2 regions of the Glutamicibacter sp. MCAF14 genome follow, and region 2 is predicted to be linked to the other one. Evidence: predicted binding sites of a transcription regulator. Region 2 holds the regulator's gene; the other holds the start of a gene.

Region 1 (7,638 bases), on a different contig from region 2:
GGCAACGGGGTTCGTTTCCAAACGTTTGCCCACTGGCCTAGCGCTCCGGCAGCTCCAATCGCGATGGAAAGCAAGACTGTCAGCGCGGAAACCAACAAGGCCTCCCCGAAGGGAGCCGGTTCAGGGATCGAAGCGATCGCGGCAAAGGCGAAGATGTGGAACAGCGAGCCGCCAGGACGCAACCGCATGAAGCCCACCAGAACCGAGCATGCTCCGGCGACCAGCGTGGTGGCGCCAACGATCTGCCACTGCTTGACCTCGGGGTTTGCATGGTCAATCCACCAGTAGGAAGCAGCCAACGCCAGCGCGATCACTACGAAGAACAGGGCTCCGGAACGAACCTGCATGCGCAGTCGGTTCCAATAGCCATCCACACGGCCATAGACCCCGGTAAAAGCGCCGAAAACGGCGAAGACAACAAGGTCTAACCGGTCAACCGCGAATAGCGTGATCAGCGGTGCGAAGACACCAACACCGGTGCGCAGCCCAATCCAGTGGTCCTTGCGAGCCGGCCCCAGCGTAACCAGTGCCGCAACCGAGTCCTTCAGTTTTTCCAGGCCCACGTTTTCCTTTCGTCGCGTTGGACACAACACGTACTGTTCATTATTCGCGCTTTGCCTTGTGAAGCGTTAGGTTTCGGCGCACATTAGGGCTGTCGTTTTCCTCACCGAGCTGTTAATACGGCACACTTGGTACGTGCCCGAAAAGAACTTTGACCCCAGTGCCCCGCATGCCCGCCAGGATGAATTCGGTTTTGAAGTAGGAACCCGGCTCACCGCTACCGACGGTTCACCAATGCTAGGACGCACTGGCGTTATCCGAACTCCTCACGGAGAGATCAAGACTCCTGCGTTCATCGCCGTTGGCACCAAAGCAACGGTGAAGGCTGTCACCCCAGTGCAGGTAGAGCAGCTCGGTGCCCAAGCGGTACTTTCCAATGCTTATCACCTGTACCTTCAGCCAGGCGCCGATATCCTCGATGAGGCTGGTGGCTTGGGCAAGTTCATGGGCTGGCGGGGCCCTACCTTCACCGATTCCGGCGGATTCCAGGTCATGAGCTTGGGTTCAGGATTCAAGAAGGTCATCGACATGAAATCGGTTGACCAGTCCGGCCCCGATGATGCAGTTGCTCCGGGCAAGGAGCGTCTGGCTAATGTGGATGAAGACGGCGTTTGGTTCAAGTCCCATCTCGATGGCAACAAGCACCGTTTCTCCCCCGAAATCTCCATGGGCGTGCAGCACCAGATTGGCGCGGACGTCATGTTCGCCTTTGACGAGCTGACCACCTTGCAGAACTCGCGCGGCTACCAGGTCGAGTCCCTTGAACGTACTCGCCGTTGGGCTGAGCGGTGCATTGCCGAGCATTTCTCGCTGACTGATTCGCGCGTAGGCAAGGACTACCAGGCACTGTTCGGCGTCATCCAGGGTGCCCAGTATGAAGATCTGCGCCGCAAGGCCTGCCAGGATCTTGGTGCCATGGCGTTTGACGGTTTCGGTATTGGCGGTGCACTGGAAAAGGAAAACCTGGGCACCATCGTCGGCTGGTGCTCCGAGGAGTTGCCTGAGAACAAGCCACGTCACCTGCTAGGCATTTCCGAGCCAGACGATATCTTCACCGCAATTGAGAATGGCGCAGATACCTTTGACTGCGTTTCGCCTACCCGCGTGGCACGCAATTCGGCGTTCTACACCCCATGGGGCCGTTTCAACCTTTCTGGTGCACGCTACAAGCGCGACTTCACCCCGCTGGTGGAAGGTTGCCCGTGCTATGCCTGCGAGAACTTCAGCCGTGCCTACATTCACCACTTGTACAAGGCCAAAGAATTGCTCAGCCACACCCTGATCTCAATTCACAACGAACATTTCACTGTTTCGCTGGTTGAGTCGGCACGTCAGGCGATCGAAGACGGTACGTTCTTCGAACTCAAGGACAAGGTGCTTTCCAGCTACTACGCTGGCACGCCAGATCCACAGGGCAAGCCGGCAACCGCATAAGCTTCAGGGCATAAAGCGTTCAAGGCCTCGATTCGTCACCGCCAGGTGCAGAATCGAGGCCTTGCTTTGTCTTAGAGTGAGGCTTTTCCGCCGTCGCGAATCATCGGCAGATGCATGATCCCGTCATCGTCATAGTCGGCTCCGGAGCGCTGGAACCCAAATTTCCCGTACCAGCTTTCGAGCTGGGTCTGTGCGCTGAGCTGGATTTGAGCGTGGGGCTGGCAGAGCCCCACCGCTTGTTTCATCAATTCTCCGGCTAGCCCACGCCCCCTGGCACTGCTGGCTGTGGCAACTCGCCCAATCCGCGGACTCGGGCTGCCGATTTCCATGATCCGTACCGTGCACAGCACTTTTCCGTCTTCCAACGCGCACAGGTGGACCGTGTCCTCATCTAGATCATGCCCGTCGATGTCCGGATAGCAGGACTGCTGTTCCACAATGAAGACATCGGCACGTAATTTCAGCACGGCATAGAACAGCTGTTGCGGCAGCTCGGCGGGTTTGAATATGGAAATCGAGACGGTCATGTTCCAAGTCTACCTACCGTCGGACTCGTCAGTTCTTTCGGAATATCTGAAGCAGTGCGCTTCCTCCGAAGAGCAACGCGCAGGCCCACAACACCCATGAGATCGTTGCCGCCGGATTCAAAGCCAGAACGACGAGCGGCGAGAACGTAGCAGCCACTCGGATGTAGGTCACCGCTTCCAAGAAAAGTACGGTGGCAATCGTCATCTCATTGGATGCTGAGCCAAGCAATGTTCCCCAATCGCGTTCTCCACGCTGGGCATGTGCGCTGCTCGCTGCTGCACAGCCCAAGGATGCAATAGAAAGCGCGGCACCCCATTGCCAGGGATGGACTATCTGGATCATGTCCAGAATTCCCAGTCCGCCGGTGAGGAAGACAAGTGCTGTTGCTGCGAAGAGGAGCGCAAAACAGGTCGCTGCTCGCGCGAGTTGCGATTCAGAGAGTCCTAGCATCTGGGTTAGCTGCTGTTCGCCCAAAAGCGGTGCAACAATCCGGGAAATGCTCAGCGGCAGCACCACGCACAAAAGCAAGTAGAAAGCCGCGGCGCTGAGCGGGTTGGCGATTTGCTGGACCGCAGCGGCCAGGAGCAGCATCAGAGTCAGGCAAAGCGCCGTCGTTTGCCACCGGCCGCCGCGCAGCAACCGCAGTATAAGGATGCGCCAGGCGACCGGCAGTTTGGCCGTGAGCCTTGCTCCGTGTGGACGTCGTCGATGAATCGCAGTTTGCGCCGGCGCAGCTAGGCCTCGGGAATCCAACTGCATCAAGGTGCCCATGGCGAATTGCTGCTGATGGCCGGCAACGCGCAACGCTTGGCCTGTGATCTGCTCAAATTGGCGATAGGCCCAGTAGCTGCTCGCAACACAGAGCACTACAAGGACCAGAAGCACGTTGAGCCAAGCCTGCTGGTTCAAGGTCGCGGACGATAGTTCTTCGACCAGTGCCTGCGCCCATTGAACCTTTCCCATCATCAGCAGCCACAACACGACCAAGACCAGCGCAATAGTGGACATCGCCCAACCGCTGATTCGTCGAGCCGTAGCGTGCATATTCAGGCTTTGAATCACGGTAGCCACATTGGCAATGCCAATTCCCATCACCGCAAAGCTGCCCAGTGCCAAGCCCGCTACTGGCAATTGAAGAGAACCGGCCAAACCCAACATGATGATCAGCCACAGTGCTCCGAGAAAACTGCCGGCAAAAAGCCCTGCGAGCACCGCGTTGCGCCATGTTGACCTGCGGATGTTTCGCAGCCTAATCGGCAAAGGCAACCACCAGTGGGCTTTAGCGGCGCTGAGCCCGCATGGCCCGATGAACAGCATGACCCTGAATATCGCCAAGGCCGCAAGAACTAAGAGCACCAGCGACAGATCCCGCATGCCCCAAACAGCCGTCGGCAGCTCTTGGTGCGGCACCCCTTCGCCCAGAAGCACGAACAAGACACCAAAGAGTGCACTGAATAGATATGCGAGAGCAACCAGCGCGCTGAGCACCCAGATATAGGCGTCGGAAAAGCTGTCGAAGCGTTCGGAGAAATTCCTTCGGCTCCTAGCCCGAGCGAGCAGTTCCTTGGGGTTGAATTCAATGAGCTGGGGCATCTCCTTCTCAGCGTTCAAGCCACTGCGCTCCAGAGTCCGGATCAAGTAGCTGGCCCTCATCTTCATCCAGAAGTAGCACCTGCTCCATGCAGCTTCGCAGCATCAGCGGATCGTGGGTGACTGCAAAAACGCTTGTCCCGTTTGCGCGGATGGCAGCGAGCCGCTGATACAGCTTATTCCTGATACGCAGGTCCAGACGCTGTTCCGGTTCGTCTAAAATCACCAGTTCTGCTGGTCTGATCAGGCAGGCCGCCAGCAATACCTTGCGTCGTTGACCAGAGGACAACTCATTGGGCAGGTGGTCGGATACGGTAGAAAATTCGAAAAAGTCGAGTTCGTTTTGGACCGCTTGGCCCCATTCGGCAACACCATGTCCGCGGGCCACCATTTCGAGGTGTTCGTGCACGGTGAGTTCTTCAAAGAACGCGCCGTCGGTGACTTGTACTGCGACTGTACGTCGAAAATGTGCCGAGCTGTCATCCACCGGAAGCCCTTGGAATTCGACGGTGCCTTCAATCGGGGGAAGGTGTCCCAGGATCGTGCGCACCAAAGTCGACTTGCCGCTGCCGTTTGCACCAATAATTCCCAAACCGGTGCCCCGAGCCAGTTGCAGGTTTATCGGCCCGCAAATCACGCGGTTGGGATAGCCGATGGTCAAGCTGTGTACTTCTAATTGCCCTTTAGCGCGTTGACCCATCTGCATATCGCTAACTTTATTCGCTGGGTACAGCAGTGGGCATCGCCCTTACGGATGATGCCCACTGGAAAATTAGCTGGTGGCTACCGTTTCGCCATAGCTTGGTTCACGCTTTTTGAACCATCTGATGACTACTGACGTCACCGGCACAAATATAATCTCCACGGCTGTCTTATAAACAAAGCCCACCGCGACATAGTTAATGAAGCTGGGTGCATCGGCGATGCCGATTACCGGCGCAGCAATAGCGCAGAAAATCAGGGTGTCGAGGAATTCGCCCACGCCGCTGGATCCGATCAATCGGAGAATCAGTCCGCGCTCCCCCGAGCGTTCCTTGAGTTTAACCAGCACCCAGGAGTTGGCAAGCTGGCCCACCAGGAATCCGCAAGCGGAGGCAACGACAATTTGCCAGATTGGGCCAAGGGTCCGTTCCAGGGCTTCTTGCCCGTCATAGAACTCAGCCGAGGGCAGCTGGATCATGACCCAGAAACAGAACACGGCGAAGAACGCCAAAGCAAAAGTCACCAGAATTGAGCGACGCGCTGCCTTCAATCCATAGACTTCGGAAATGACGTCGCCCAGAATGTAGGCCAGCGGGAAGAGGAAGAACCCGCCGTCAGTAATGAGTGGTCCGAAGCTGACGCCTTTCGAAGCGCCAATATTCGAAAGAATCACGACCGCACCCATCATGGTGAGGACCGTGGAGAAGTAGGGAGAACCGGCAGAAGCGAATACCGCACTCTTGGTTCGGATCAGGTTGTTGTCGGCGTTGGAGTCGCCCATGAATTTTTCCTTGTCAAAGTGGTTCGCCAGAACGTCGCTAAAGGGGCACAACCCAGCCCAAGTTTTAAAAGGGGTGAGGGTGCTATGCCTACGCGCTGTCCCGCTGTATTAGCACTTACGCAACAAGTATCCCATGCATCACTATGTACACAGATCTCGCCTTTATCCGTCAACCATGTTTCAGAAATCAAATAATTGTTAAATTGGTATCTCACTTGTGAATCTTCGAACCATAAAATCGAGGAAACAAATAATGCAGTGACTGCTCTCCCATACTTCAGCATGAATTTTTTCATTTTTTGAACGCGTTCAAATTATTGCTAGAATCGAATTCAAGTTCTCCTGTCCAAAAGGCCACATGACCACGCAACCTCGCACCGAAAAAGGTCGTCAGACCCAAGCCAAGCTTTTAGCGACCGCTCTGGAGTGCTTCGCCCAGGACGGCTACAAAGCTTCGAGCATGCGCGCCATTGCCTCAAACGCAGGGGTTTCCCTGTCCCATGCGTACTACTACTTCAAGTCCAAAGAGGACATTGTGGCTCAGCTGCTGCTGAACCTGCGCAAGGAGCAATACGACCAATGCTCTGGAATCCTCGATGAGGGAAACACCCTGGAAACCAACATCCGCACAGTACTCGACGCCGGTGTACGAACACTTTCCGGCTACCACGATTTCGGCCCGCCATTCCTGCGCCTGTTGCTCTCACGCGATCTAAGCGATGACGAAATTTCAAGCATTGAATTAGAACTATGGGAGAAGGTTGTGTCCGGGTCCCGCCCGCTGCCCCCGTTGGGCATCCGCCGTGACTTGCCAAAGTTCTTGTTACTGGTCTCCCGCCAGGTCTTTTCAGCGTGGGCCTTCGACCAGTCCCCGCAGCAACGACGTTCCAGACTTCTCATGAAGAACATGGCTCCAGTGGTGGCCAAATTTGCGGTGCTCTGCCGCTTACCAGTAGTGCGTTCCCTTTTTGAAGATGTCCTGGCACTCATGGACCCTGGACCTGCAGAAATTGCTGAAGCTGCGGTCCCGAAACCGGTACCGCTGAGAAAGCAAAAAGCCTCTTAGGAATCAGTGCGTCCTGCTTACTGGCTGTCCCCCGGACACAGAGTTCCGTATCACAGTGTTTTAAGGCGTAAAGTCGAAGGTGCCGATAGCCACTAGAAGGTCACTTAGCGAACCAAAAGGAGAACGCAGCACTATGAGCCCAATGGCGCGAGAACTGCCTAGCTGGACCCACGACTACGCCACCGTGCGTGATCGTCTTGCTTCCTTTCCGAATCAATATGAGATTCGTTCGGTCAATCAGGACGGCGACGACGTGGAAATATTGCGCTACTGGCCTGAGGCGTCATGGACCGCACCGGCCGACGCCCAGCGGCTGATCTTCTTGGGCGCACCGAACGACAGTACCGCTGCGGCATTATCCGAGTCCGGCTGGCAGCCGGTGACCACCATGCATCTGCTGGCAGGAAAACCAGATGACGTTGAACAGGTCGTCAAGCTCGCAGATACATCCGGGCTCTTTGAAGCGCCGATGGATAATTATGACGTCGTTGAAGTCACTGACTTCGACCGCCCGGTAGCCCGAGGCCGCATGCATTACGGTGAAAACTACGCGCTACTCACCGACCCGGACCTTTTCGCTCCTGCCGACCCCGATACCGCACGCCGCGCAGTTCTCGCTAACTTCGCGGGTGCCGCTTTTGGCCACGGACTTCCTTGGCTACTGTTAGTAGCCAATGCCGAACATGCCGACCAGCTTCCTGAAGGCTGGTCCAAAGCAACCATGCTCAGCTTCTGGCAACATAGCTAACCCCGCCCCTTCCCCTACCCGCTCTATCCACAATTGAGACTATGACTAATACAAACACTGCCTCCCCAGCCATGACCTTGACTATCGCTGGGTCCGAAGCCACCGGTGGCGCAGGCGCCCAGGCCGACTTGAAGACATTCCAGGAACTGGGAACCTACGGCATCGTGGCCTTAACCTGCATCGTCTCCTTTGACCCTAAGGATTCGTGGAACCATCGCTTCGTCCCTG
Region 2 (7,638 bases):
ACCGTGGCTTTGCCATGTGCAACCCAGAACGAGCTGGGCGCCGCGGCTGCCAAGAAGATGGTCGCTGCCGGCACCATCGCCGTGGCCGAAGGCGCCAACATGCCTACTACCGCTGAAGCGACTTCCATCTTCCAAGACGCAGGGGTGCTCTTTGGCCCGGGCAAGGCAGCTAACGCCGGTGGCGTTGCTACCTCGGCTCTGGAGATGCAGCAGAACGCCAGCCGCGACTCGTGGACCTTCGAGCACACTGAGCGTCGTCTGAGCGAGATCATGGTCGGCATCCACGCAAGCTGTGCAGCCACCGCAGAAGAATACGGCATGCCAGGCAACTATGTTGCCGGTGCAAACATTGCTGGCTTCGTGAAGGTGGCTGATGCAATGCTGGCTCAGGGCGTCATCTAGTAAGTGAATTTGATCCAATCCGTGGGTTTTCACTGGGGATTCTCAGGGAAAACCCACGGATTGTTTCGTTTAAGCATCAAAAAATGTGATTCAAAAGGCTACAGGTGTGTTTCGTGATGCAAAAGTTACAAAAGTGCGATTAGACTAGTGCAAAGCGAATGTGAACCTGAACCGTCGATGTTGATCCAAAGCCGTGTAAGTTCATCTTCGCTATTATTTACGCGACGAATTAGAGATCAGCGTCAGGAGATTATCCCGCATGACGGATAAACAGAATTTTGCCGGAGCCCGTTTCATGACTGTGGCCGAAGTGGCCGACATGATGCGTGTTTCCAAAATGACCGTTTATCGGCTGATCCACGCAGGCGACTTGCCTGCTGTTCAGTTCGGTCGCTCCTATCGCGTTCCGGAAAACGCCGTGGAATCTTACTTGAATGCTGCGGCCATTGATCCGCAGCACGGTACCGGTTCTTACGGTCGATAGTCCGCGCGATGGTCAGAGCATGGCCGAAAAGCGGGTAATCTGTTAAGGAACGTTTAACGTCGGGTCAACCTTGTCCTTGTGCACGCGCGCAAGCAGGCGTTTGGGGTTGACGCATTTATTTAGTTTGTGAGGAACCATTATGGGCTCTGTTATCAAGAAGCGCCGCAAGCGTATGTCGAAGAAGAAGCACCGCAAATTGCTTCGCAAGACCCGCCACCAGCGTCGCAATAAGAAGTAAATCTACTTCTGAGCGTTTGCCGCTAGGCAATCATCGCCACCGCTTCACAGTGAAACTGTTGAACGGTGGCGATTGCTTTATCTAAAGCCGCTCAGTGCCCTTCTAAGAGCCGGAACGGCGCAGGATTGAACGTCGAGCCGCCCAGAGCGCCCCAAGCACCCCAGCGGTCTTCAGGCCGAGTTTGGCGGCACGCTGACCGGTCCGGAAGTCATAGACCTGCCATCCGCGGCGCTTGGCATAGGCACGGAGCCGCGCATCGGGGTTGATGCACACCGGATGGCCCACAGCTTCAAGCAGCGGAACATCATTGTAGGAATCTGAGTAGGCCCAGGACTTGGATAGCGAGATGCCGCGAGCCTTGGCCAGGGTGCGTACCGCCTGAGCCTTTTCCGCCGCATGCAGGATCGGGCTGGACAGCGATCCGGTGTAAAAACCGTCCTCGCTGGCCACTACCGTGCCCAAAGCACCGGTAAGTTCCAAACGATCTGAGATGACATTCGCCACTTCCAGGGGAGTGGCCGTGACCAGCCAGACCTCGCGTCCCACCGTGCGATGCTGGCGCGCAATAGCCACCGAACCGGCCCACAGCTTCGGCTCGATGTATTCGTCGTAGATCTCGTTTCCAATCTTCTCGATCTCGGACACCGGGATGCCCCGCACCATCATCAGCGCACGGTCGCGAATCTGATGGATATCGCCTAGATGTTCGCCGCGTGCAGCAAAACGCAATTGCTTCAGGGCGAACCAGAGGATTTCACGGAACTGGAAGAAACGGCGCTCATGGAGCTTGCGGGCCAGCAGATACAGCGACGCACCACGCACCAGGGTGTTATCGACGTCGAAGAAAGCGGCAACCGTATCCGGAGCTACGGAAGAATTCGGGTTCAGGTGAGGATCGATGGAAGGCATTTGATCCAGTTTATTTCATCGCCAAGTTTAAGCGTGGTTACGGCTCGTGAGATTATGGACAGGTGAGTACTTTGCATCAGATTCAGCTGTTGGTCCGAGAAGGCTGCCACCTGTGCCAGGCCGCACGCGAAACCGTGGCTGAGGTGACGGGCCGCTTGCATATGGAATTCTCTGAACTCGATATTGACCAGGATCCGCAGTTGCTTGCCAAGCACCATGAGGAAGTTCCAGTCTTGCTGATCGACGGCGAAGTTCGGGACTTCTGGCACATCGATGCCCAACGCCTGGAACGGCTGCTGAGCAGCTAGCTGCTACCGAATAAATGATTTTGCGTTGTGCTCGAAGAGAGCACCGAAAAGTGCGGGAGAACGAAAATGTCGGAGCTTGAAGCCCGGGTGTTGCCTGAGGCCACGCTGGCTCGACTGACCCAGTACCTGCGCGCGCTAAATGCCTTGGACGCCCAAGGACTAGAACGCACCAGTTCCGGGGTGCTGGCCAAAGAAGCTGGCGTGAACCCCTCGATCCTGCGCAAGGACCTTTCCTGGCTGGGTTCTTATGGAACCCGCGGGGTCGGCTACGTGGTCCGTGAACTTGCCGAACATATCAGCCGCACGCTGGGCTTGAACCAGGACTGGCGCGTAGCCATCCTTGGTGCAGGTAACCTCGGCCGCGCGCTGAGCGGCTATGCAGGTTTCAAATCCCGCGGCTTCAACGTCAAGGCCATCTTGGATATCGACCCTGCGCTGGAGGGCAAAGCAGTTGGCGAGCTGCACGTGGAAGCCATCGCAGACCTGGCAAACGTTGTCCAGCGCGAAGAAATCAACATTGCCGTGCTGGCAATCCCTGGCGATGCCGCCCAGGACCTGGTTTACGAACTAGCTGAGCTCTCTGTCCGCTCGGTCCTGTCCTTCGCACCTAAGCCGCTGCGCGTTCCAGAGGGAATGAATCTGCGCCGCGTGGATCTGTCCACCGAACTGCAGATCCTGGCTTACCTCGCGGTCCAAGGCTGAGCGCAAGACTAGACCTGCGCTAACGACGAAAGGCGTAGCTGCCTCATCCTTATTGCGGATGAGGCAGCTACGCCTTTTCGTGCTTCTGGGCTTAGAAGGCAAACCCCAGCGCGCGTTTAGCGGTAGCCAGCCCGGCGGGCCATGCGGCGCTGGGCAATGTACTCCGAGGATGGACGCAGCCAGGCAAAGACTACGCCGGCAACGCCCAGCAAGATTCCCACTACGTACACCGCGTTGATCAGGCCTGCTTGGGTATCAGCGAACATGCTGACCATTGGAACCGTGGTGACCAGATTCAGCAGTGAAAGCGCTGCAAGGATCGTGGCGAGAATGCGCATGCCACCTACGCCGCGGCCAACGAAGAAGCCCACCAGGAAGTACAGGCCCAAGGTAATGATCATGCCGACAATCACGAAGCTGGAGATCATCGAATTGACCTGGGCCATGAAAGCTTCAGGACTTTGCATCATCTGTTCAACGAGCGGATCCTTGTTCATCCCCGGGGTGCTTTGCATCTGGTTCTGGAATTCTTCCTGAACCAGCGACCACTGCTGGCCGATCATGTTGGCCATCATGTTGGAGGTGGCCATCAGCCAGCTGCTGAGGGCACTGAAAATACCTGCAAGCATGATCAGCCCGAAAGCAATAGCCAAGGTCCGAGGACGCTCGACCGGTGGTTGCACCGCGGCATAGCCGCCCTGGGCAGCGTACTGGTCGTAGCCCGGTGCCTGCGGCTGCCCATAAGGATTGGGATTCTGTCCGTACGGGTTCTGCCCGGCAGCCGAGGGCTGCTGGCCGTAAGGGTTTTCGCCGTACGGGTTCTGCTGCGAACCCTGGCCCGCGGAATCCGGGTTGTATGGCTGTCCCGGCTGGTTAGGATCGTTATTGCTCATGGTGCATCCTTCTGGGTCGAACTGTCTTATTACCAAGCGTAGTGGCAGAGGATTGTGAGCAAGCCCTCCGAAAGGATGGTTTTTCCATATGGGATTCCAATGCGTGTCCTGTGAATAGTTGACGGTGGCCACATATTGCCTCTTTTGCATCGAATATTTGAGACACTGGGAGCATGCCTTTATCGACTGTCCATTTGTTGCGCCATGGGGAAGTTTTCAACCCTGACCGTATGCTCTACGGCCGGATCCCCGGCTTCGGGCTCTCGGAACTCGGGTTCCAGATGGCTGACGGGGCAGGCGAATATTTTGCCAAGCGCCAAGCCGAAGGCGGCAACGTCGTTCGGTTGGTCGCCTCGCCGCTGGTCCGTGCCCAGCAGACCGCTGCTCCGGCATCCAAGGCCTTGGGCTTGGAGATTCACACCGATGAGCGCGTGGTTGAAGCTGGCAACAAGCTCCAGGGGCTGTCCAAAGTCGCCGAGCATCTGCGCAAGCCAAAATACTGGCCGCTGCTGGTCAATCCGTTAAAGCCCTCGTGGGGCGAACCATATGCCGAGCAGGTAGCGCGCATGCGCACCGCCATGGCGGAGCACCGCAAAGCCGCGGTGGCTGAACATGGCGAAGGGGCGGAAGTCATCATCGTCAGCCACCAGCTGCCGATTTGGGTCACCCGCCGCGACGCCGAGAAGAAGCCGCTGTGGCATGATCCGCGCCAGCGCGAGTGCACACTGGCTTCGATCACCAGCTTTGATTTCGAAGGAGACGAATTGGTCTCCGTGCGTTACACCGAACCGTGCCCCGAGCTGCTAGCCGGCGCGGCGAATATTCCGGGAGCCTAAAGCAAAATGACAGATCCTGTGCCCAATCCTGGCCCGTTCAGCCGCCGCACCATGCTGCGTACGCTCCTGGTTGCCGCGGCCGTAGTGCCGCTGGCTGCCTGCAGCGGCAAGGAAGATGCGCTGACCGCACAAGCCAACAGCGGCGACGGCAAGAACTACATTGCCGGCGATGGCGCCGTTGAAGAATACGAAGTTGCCAAGCGCAGCGAACCGGTCACCATCAAGGCGTCCACCTACCACGGCACCGACATCGATTTCACGCAGTGGCAGGGCAAGCCGGTCGTGATGAACTTCTGGTATGCCGCCTGCGCACCGTGCCGTATCGAGGCACCGGATTTGAAGAAAATCGCTGAAGAGTTTGGCGAGAAGGTCGAATTCATCGGCGTCAACGTGCGCGATGAAGCCGAAGCTGCCAAGGCCTTTGAACGCACCTTCGAGATTCCTTATGAGTCGATTCAGGATACCGATGGGAACATCCAGCTCGCGATGACCAAATACGTTCCGCTGCAAGCTGTTCCATCCACCCTGGTGCTGGACCGCCAAGGCCGGGTCCGCGCCCGCGTCATCGGTGCCGTGGAGCCGAGCACGCTCAAGTCATTGATCAACACCGCTCTGACCGAAGAGTTGTGAGCTGATCAGTGACCACTAATCCATTCGCCGACATCGTCCTGGACGGGTCGTTGCTCCTTGCCGCCCCGGTGGCATTGCTGGCCGGATTGGTCTCCTTCCTTTCGCCCTGCGTGCTACCGCTGGTGCCGGGCTATCTCGGCTATGTCACCGGGCTGACCGGCGCGGATCTGAAGGAACACCGCCGTGGCCGCGTGGTTCTGGGCGTATTGCTGTTCGTCTTGGGATTCTCCGTGGTGTTCATCGCCGCCGGAGTGCTCTTCAGCCAGGCCACCTCATGGCTGAAATTCAACGGCTCCTGGGTCACTCAGGCATTGGGCCTGGTGGTGGTCTTCATGGGCATCGTGTTCATGGGCGGCTTCTCCTGGATGCAGCGCGATCGCAAGATCCACAAGCGCCCACCAGCAGGACTGTGGGGAGCCCCGGTACTGGGCTTGACCTTCGGGCTGGGCTGGGCACCGTGCATCGGACCGACCTTGAGCGCGGTATTGATCATGTCCACTGGCGTGGATGCCAACGTTGGACGCGGAACCCTGCTGACGGTGTTCTACTGCCTGGGCCTGGGATTGCCCTTCATCCTGATCGGGATGGGAATGCAACGCGGCATGCAGGCACTGGGATTCTTCCGCAAGCATCAACTTTTCATTATGCGTTTGGGCGGGGCGCTACTCATTGCCCTGGGCGTGGTCATGATGACCGGCCTGTGGGGTACGTGGGTCGCAGAACTGCAAAACTGGTTTGCCAATGAAGTGAGGTTGCCAATTTAATGGCGAAACAACAACGGAAGTCCAAGGGGAGCGGTGACGCGCCTGCCTTGGGATTCGTCGGCTCCCTGCGCTGGATCTGGACCCAGCTGACATCGATGCCAACAGCATTGTTCTTGCTGTTGCTGCTCGCGGTCGCTGCGGTACCCGGCTCCATTTTCCCGCAGCGCGATGCAAACCCTGAATCTGTCGCCCAGTACCTGGAACAGCACACCGTCGCTGGCCCATGGCTGGATCGATTCCAGATGTTCGAGGTGTACTCCTCGGTGTGGTTCTCCGCGATCTACATCCTGCTGTTCATCTCGCTCATTGGCTGCATCGTCCCGCGTGTGAAGAAGCATGCCAAGGCACTGCGCACGCCGCCGCCACGCACCCCTGCTCGGCTTGAACGCCTGCCGCAGTACGAATCGCACGAAATTCTTGAAGGCGAAGCGGACACCCCAACCGATGCGCAGGTCATCGAGGATTCCTTCAAGATCCTGAAGAAGCGCGGCTACCGCGTGGAACGACGCAGTGATGCAACCGGTGAATCGGTTGCCGCCGAACGCGGCTACACCCGGGAAATCGGTAACCTTGTCTTCCACATTTCCCTGATGGGAGTGCTCGCTTCGGCCGCCATCGGCGGAGCCTATGGCTACACCGGCCAGCGCGTGGTGGTCGAGGGAGAAACCTTCGTCAACTCGCTGGTCAGCTACGACTCCTTCACCCCAGGCACCGGATTCAACGCCGATAACCTGCCGCCTTTCGCGGTGACCCTGGATAAATTCGACATCATCTTCGACCGCGAATCCGAAAGCCACTTCGGCCAGCCGCTGGACTTCACCGCCCACGTCACCGTGCGCGACTCCGCTGATGCTCAGCCTGAAGAGGACGACCTGAAGGTCAACCACCCGCTGCGTATCAGCGGTGGCGATGTGTACCTGGTCGGCAATGGCTACGCACCGGTGATCACCGTCAAGGACGGCAAAGGAAATGTTTCCTATTCCGGTCCAGCGGTCTCGATTCCCCAGGATTCGGTCTATACCTCGATGTTCGTCTTGAAAGTGCCAGATGCTGAACCTTCGCAGCTGGGCTTCCAAGGCTTCCTGCTTCCCACCGCGCTGGTGGATGAAAACGGATTCGGCATCTCTGGGGATCCCAATGCCATCAACCCGCAGCTTCACCTGAACTCCTACTTCGGAGACCTCGGCTTGGACGATGGAAATCCGCAGAACGTGTTCGTACTGGACACCGACAAGATGGATCCGCTCAACAGCCGTGATCTGGATGCCGGCGGCATCATCCTCGAAGCCGGGCAGACCTACGAACTGCCAAACGGCAAGGGATCGATTACCTTTGACGACCTGAAGCGCTACGTTGCGCTGGACATCAACTACGACCCGGGAAAGCTGCCAATCGGCATTTTCTCAGGTCTGGCACTGATTGGCTTGGCAGTCTCGCTGTTCACCCCGCGTCGCCGCGTTTGGGTAAAGCTG

The links. The regulator Rex, encoded in region 2, represses fermentation and respiration genes when NADH is low (regulators of the CRP and FNR family bind a similar motif). The targets are predictions, from matches to a motif close to CTTGTGAANNNNTTCACAAG.
Region 1: a site for Rex is predicted at 5,811-5,830, ahead of AB4Y71_RS12610 (queuosine precursor transporter). Genes of this name have one in related genera too.

Annotation. Positions count from the first base shown of each region.
Region 1 covers NZ_JBFREO010000005.1:118,922-126,559, forward strand. Annotated here, with positions in the region: gene AB4Y71_RS12585 (FUSC family protein) at 1-563, opposite strand, end outside; gene tgt (tRNA guanosine(34) transglycosylase Tgt) at 697-1,995, shown strand; gene AB4Y71_RS12595 (GNAT family N-acetyltransferase) at 2,067-2,522, opposite strand; gene AB4Y71_RS12600 (hypothetical protein) at 2,551-4,116, opposite strand; gene AB4Y71_RS12605 (ABC transporter ATP-binding protein) at 4,124-4,819, opposite strand; gene AB4Y71_RS12610 (queuosine precursor transporter) at 4,886-5,596, opposite strand; gene AB4Y71_RS12615 (TetR/AcrR family transcriptional regulator) at 5,955-6,662, shown strand; gene AB4Y71_RS12620 (hypothetical protein) at 6,796-7,410, shown strand; gene AB4Y71_RS12625 (hydroxymethylpyrimidine/phosphomethylpyrimidine kinase) at 7,452-7,638, shown strand, end outside.
Region 2 covers NZ_JBFREO010000002.1:110,066-117,703, forward strand. Annotated here, with positions in the region: gene gdhA (NADP-specific glutamate dehydrogenase) at 1-402, shown strand, start outside; gene AB4Y71_RS03030 (helix-turn-helix domain-containing protein) at 662-886, shown strand; gene AB4Y71_RS03035 (30S ribosomal protein bS22) at 1,026-1,124, shown strand; gene AB4Y71_RS03040 (HAD family hydrolase) at 1,227-2,033, opposite strand; gene AB4Y71_RS03045 (glutaredoxin family protein) at 2,096-2,341, shown strand; gene AB4Y71_RS03050 (redox-sensing transcriptional repressor Rex) at 2,369-3,043, shown strand; gene AB4Y71_RS03055 (hypothetical protein) at 3,160-3,936, opposite strand; gene AB4Y71_RS03060 (histidine phosphatase family protein) at 4,110-4,772, shown strand; gene AB4Y71_RS03065 (TlpA family protein disulfide reductase) at 4,779-5,402, shown strand; gene AB4Y71_RS03070 (cytochrome c biogenesis CcdA family protein) at 5,411-6,166, shown strand; gene resB (cytochrome c biogenesis protein ResB) at 6,166-7,638, shown strand, end outside.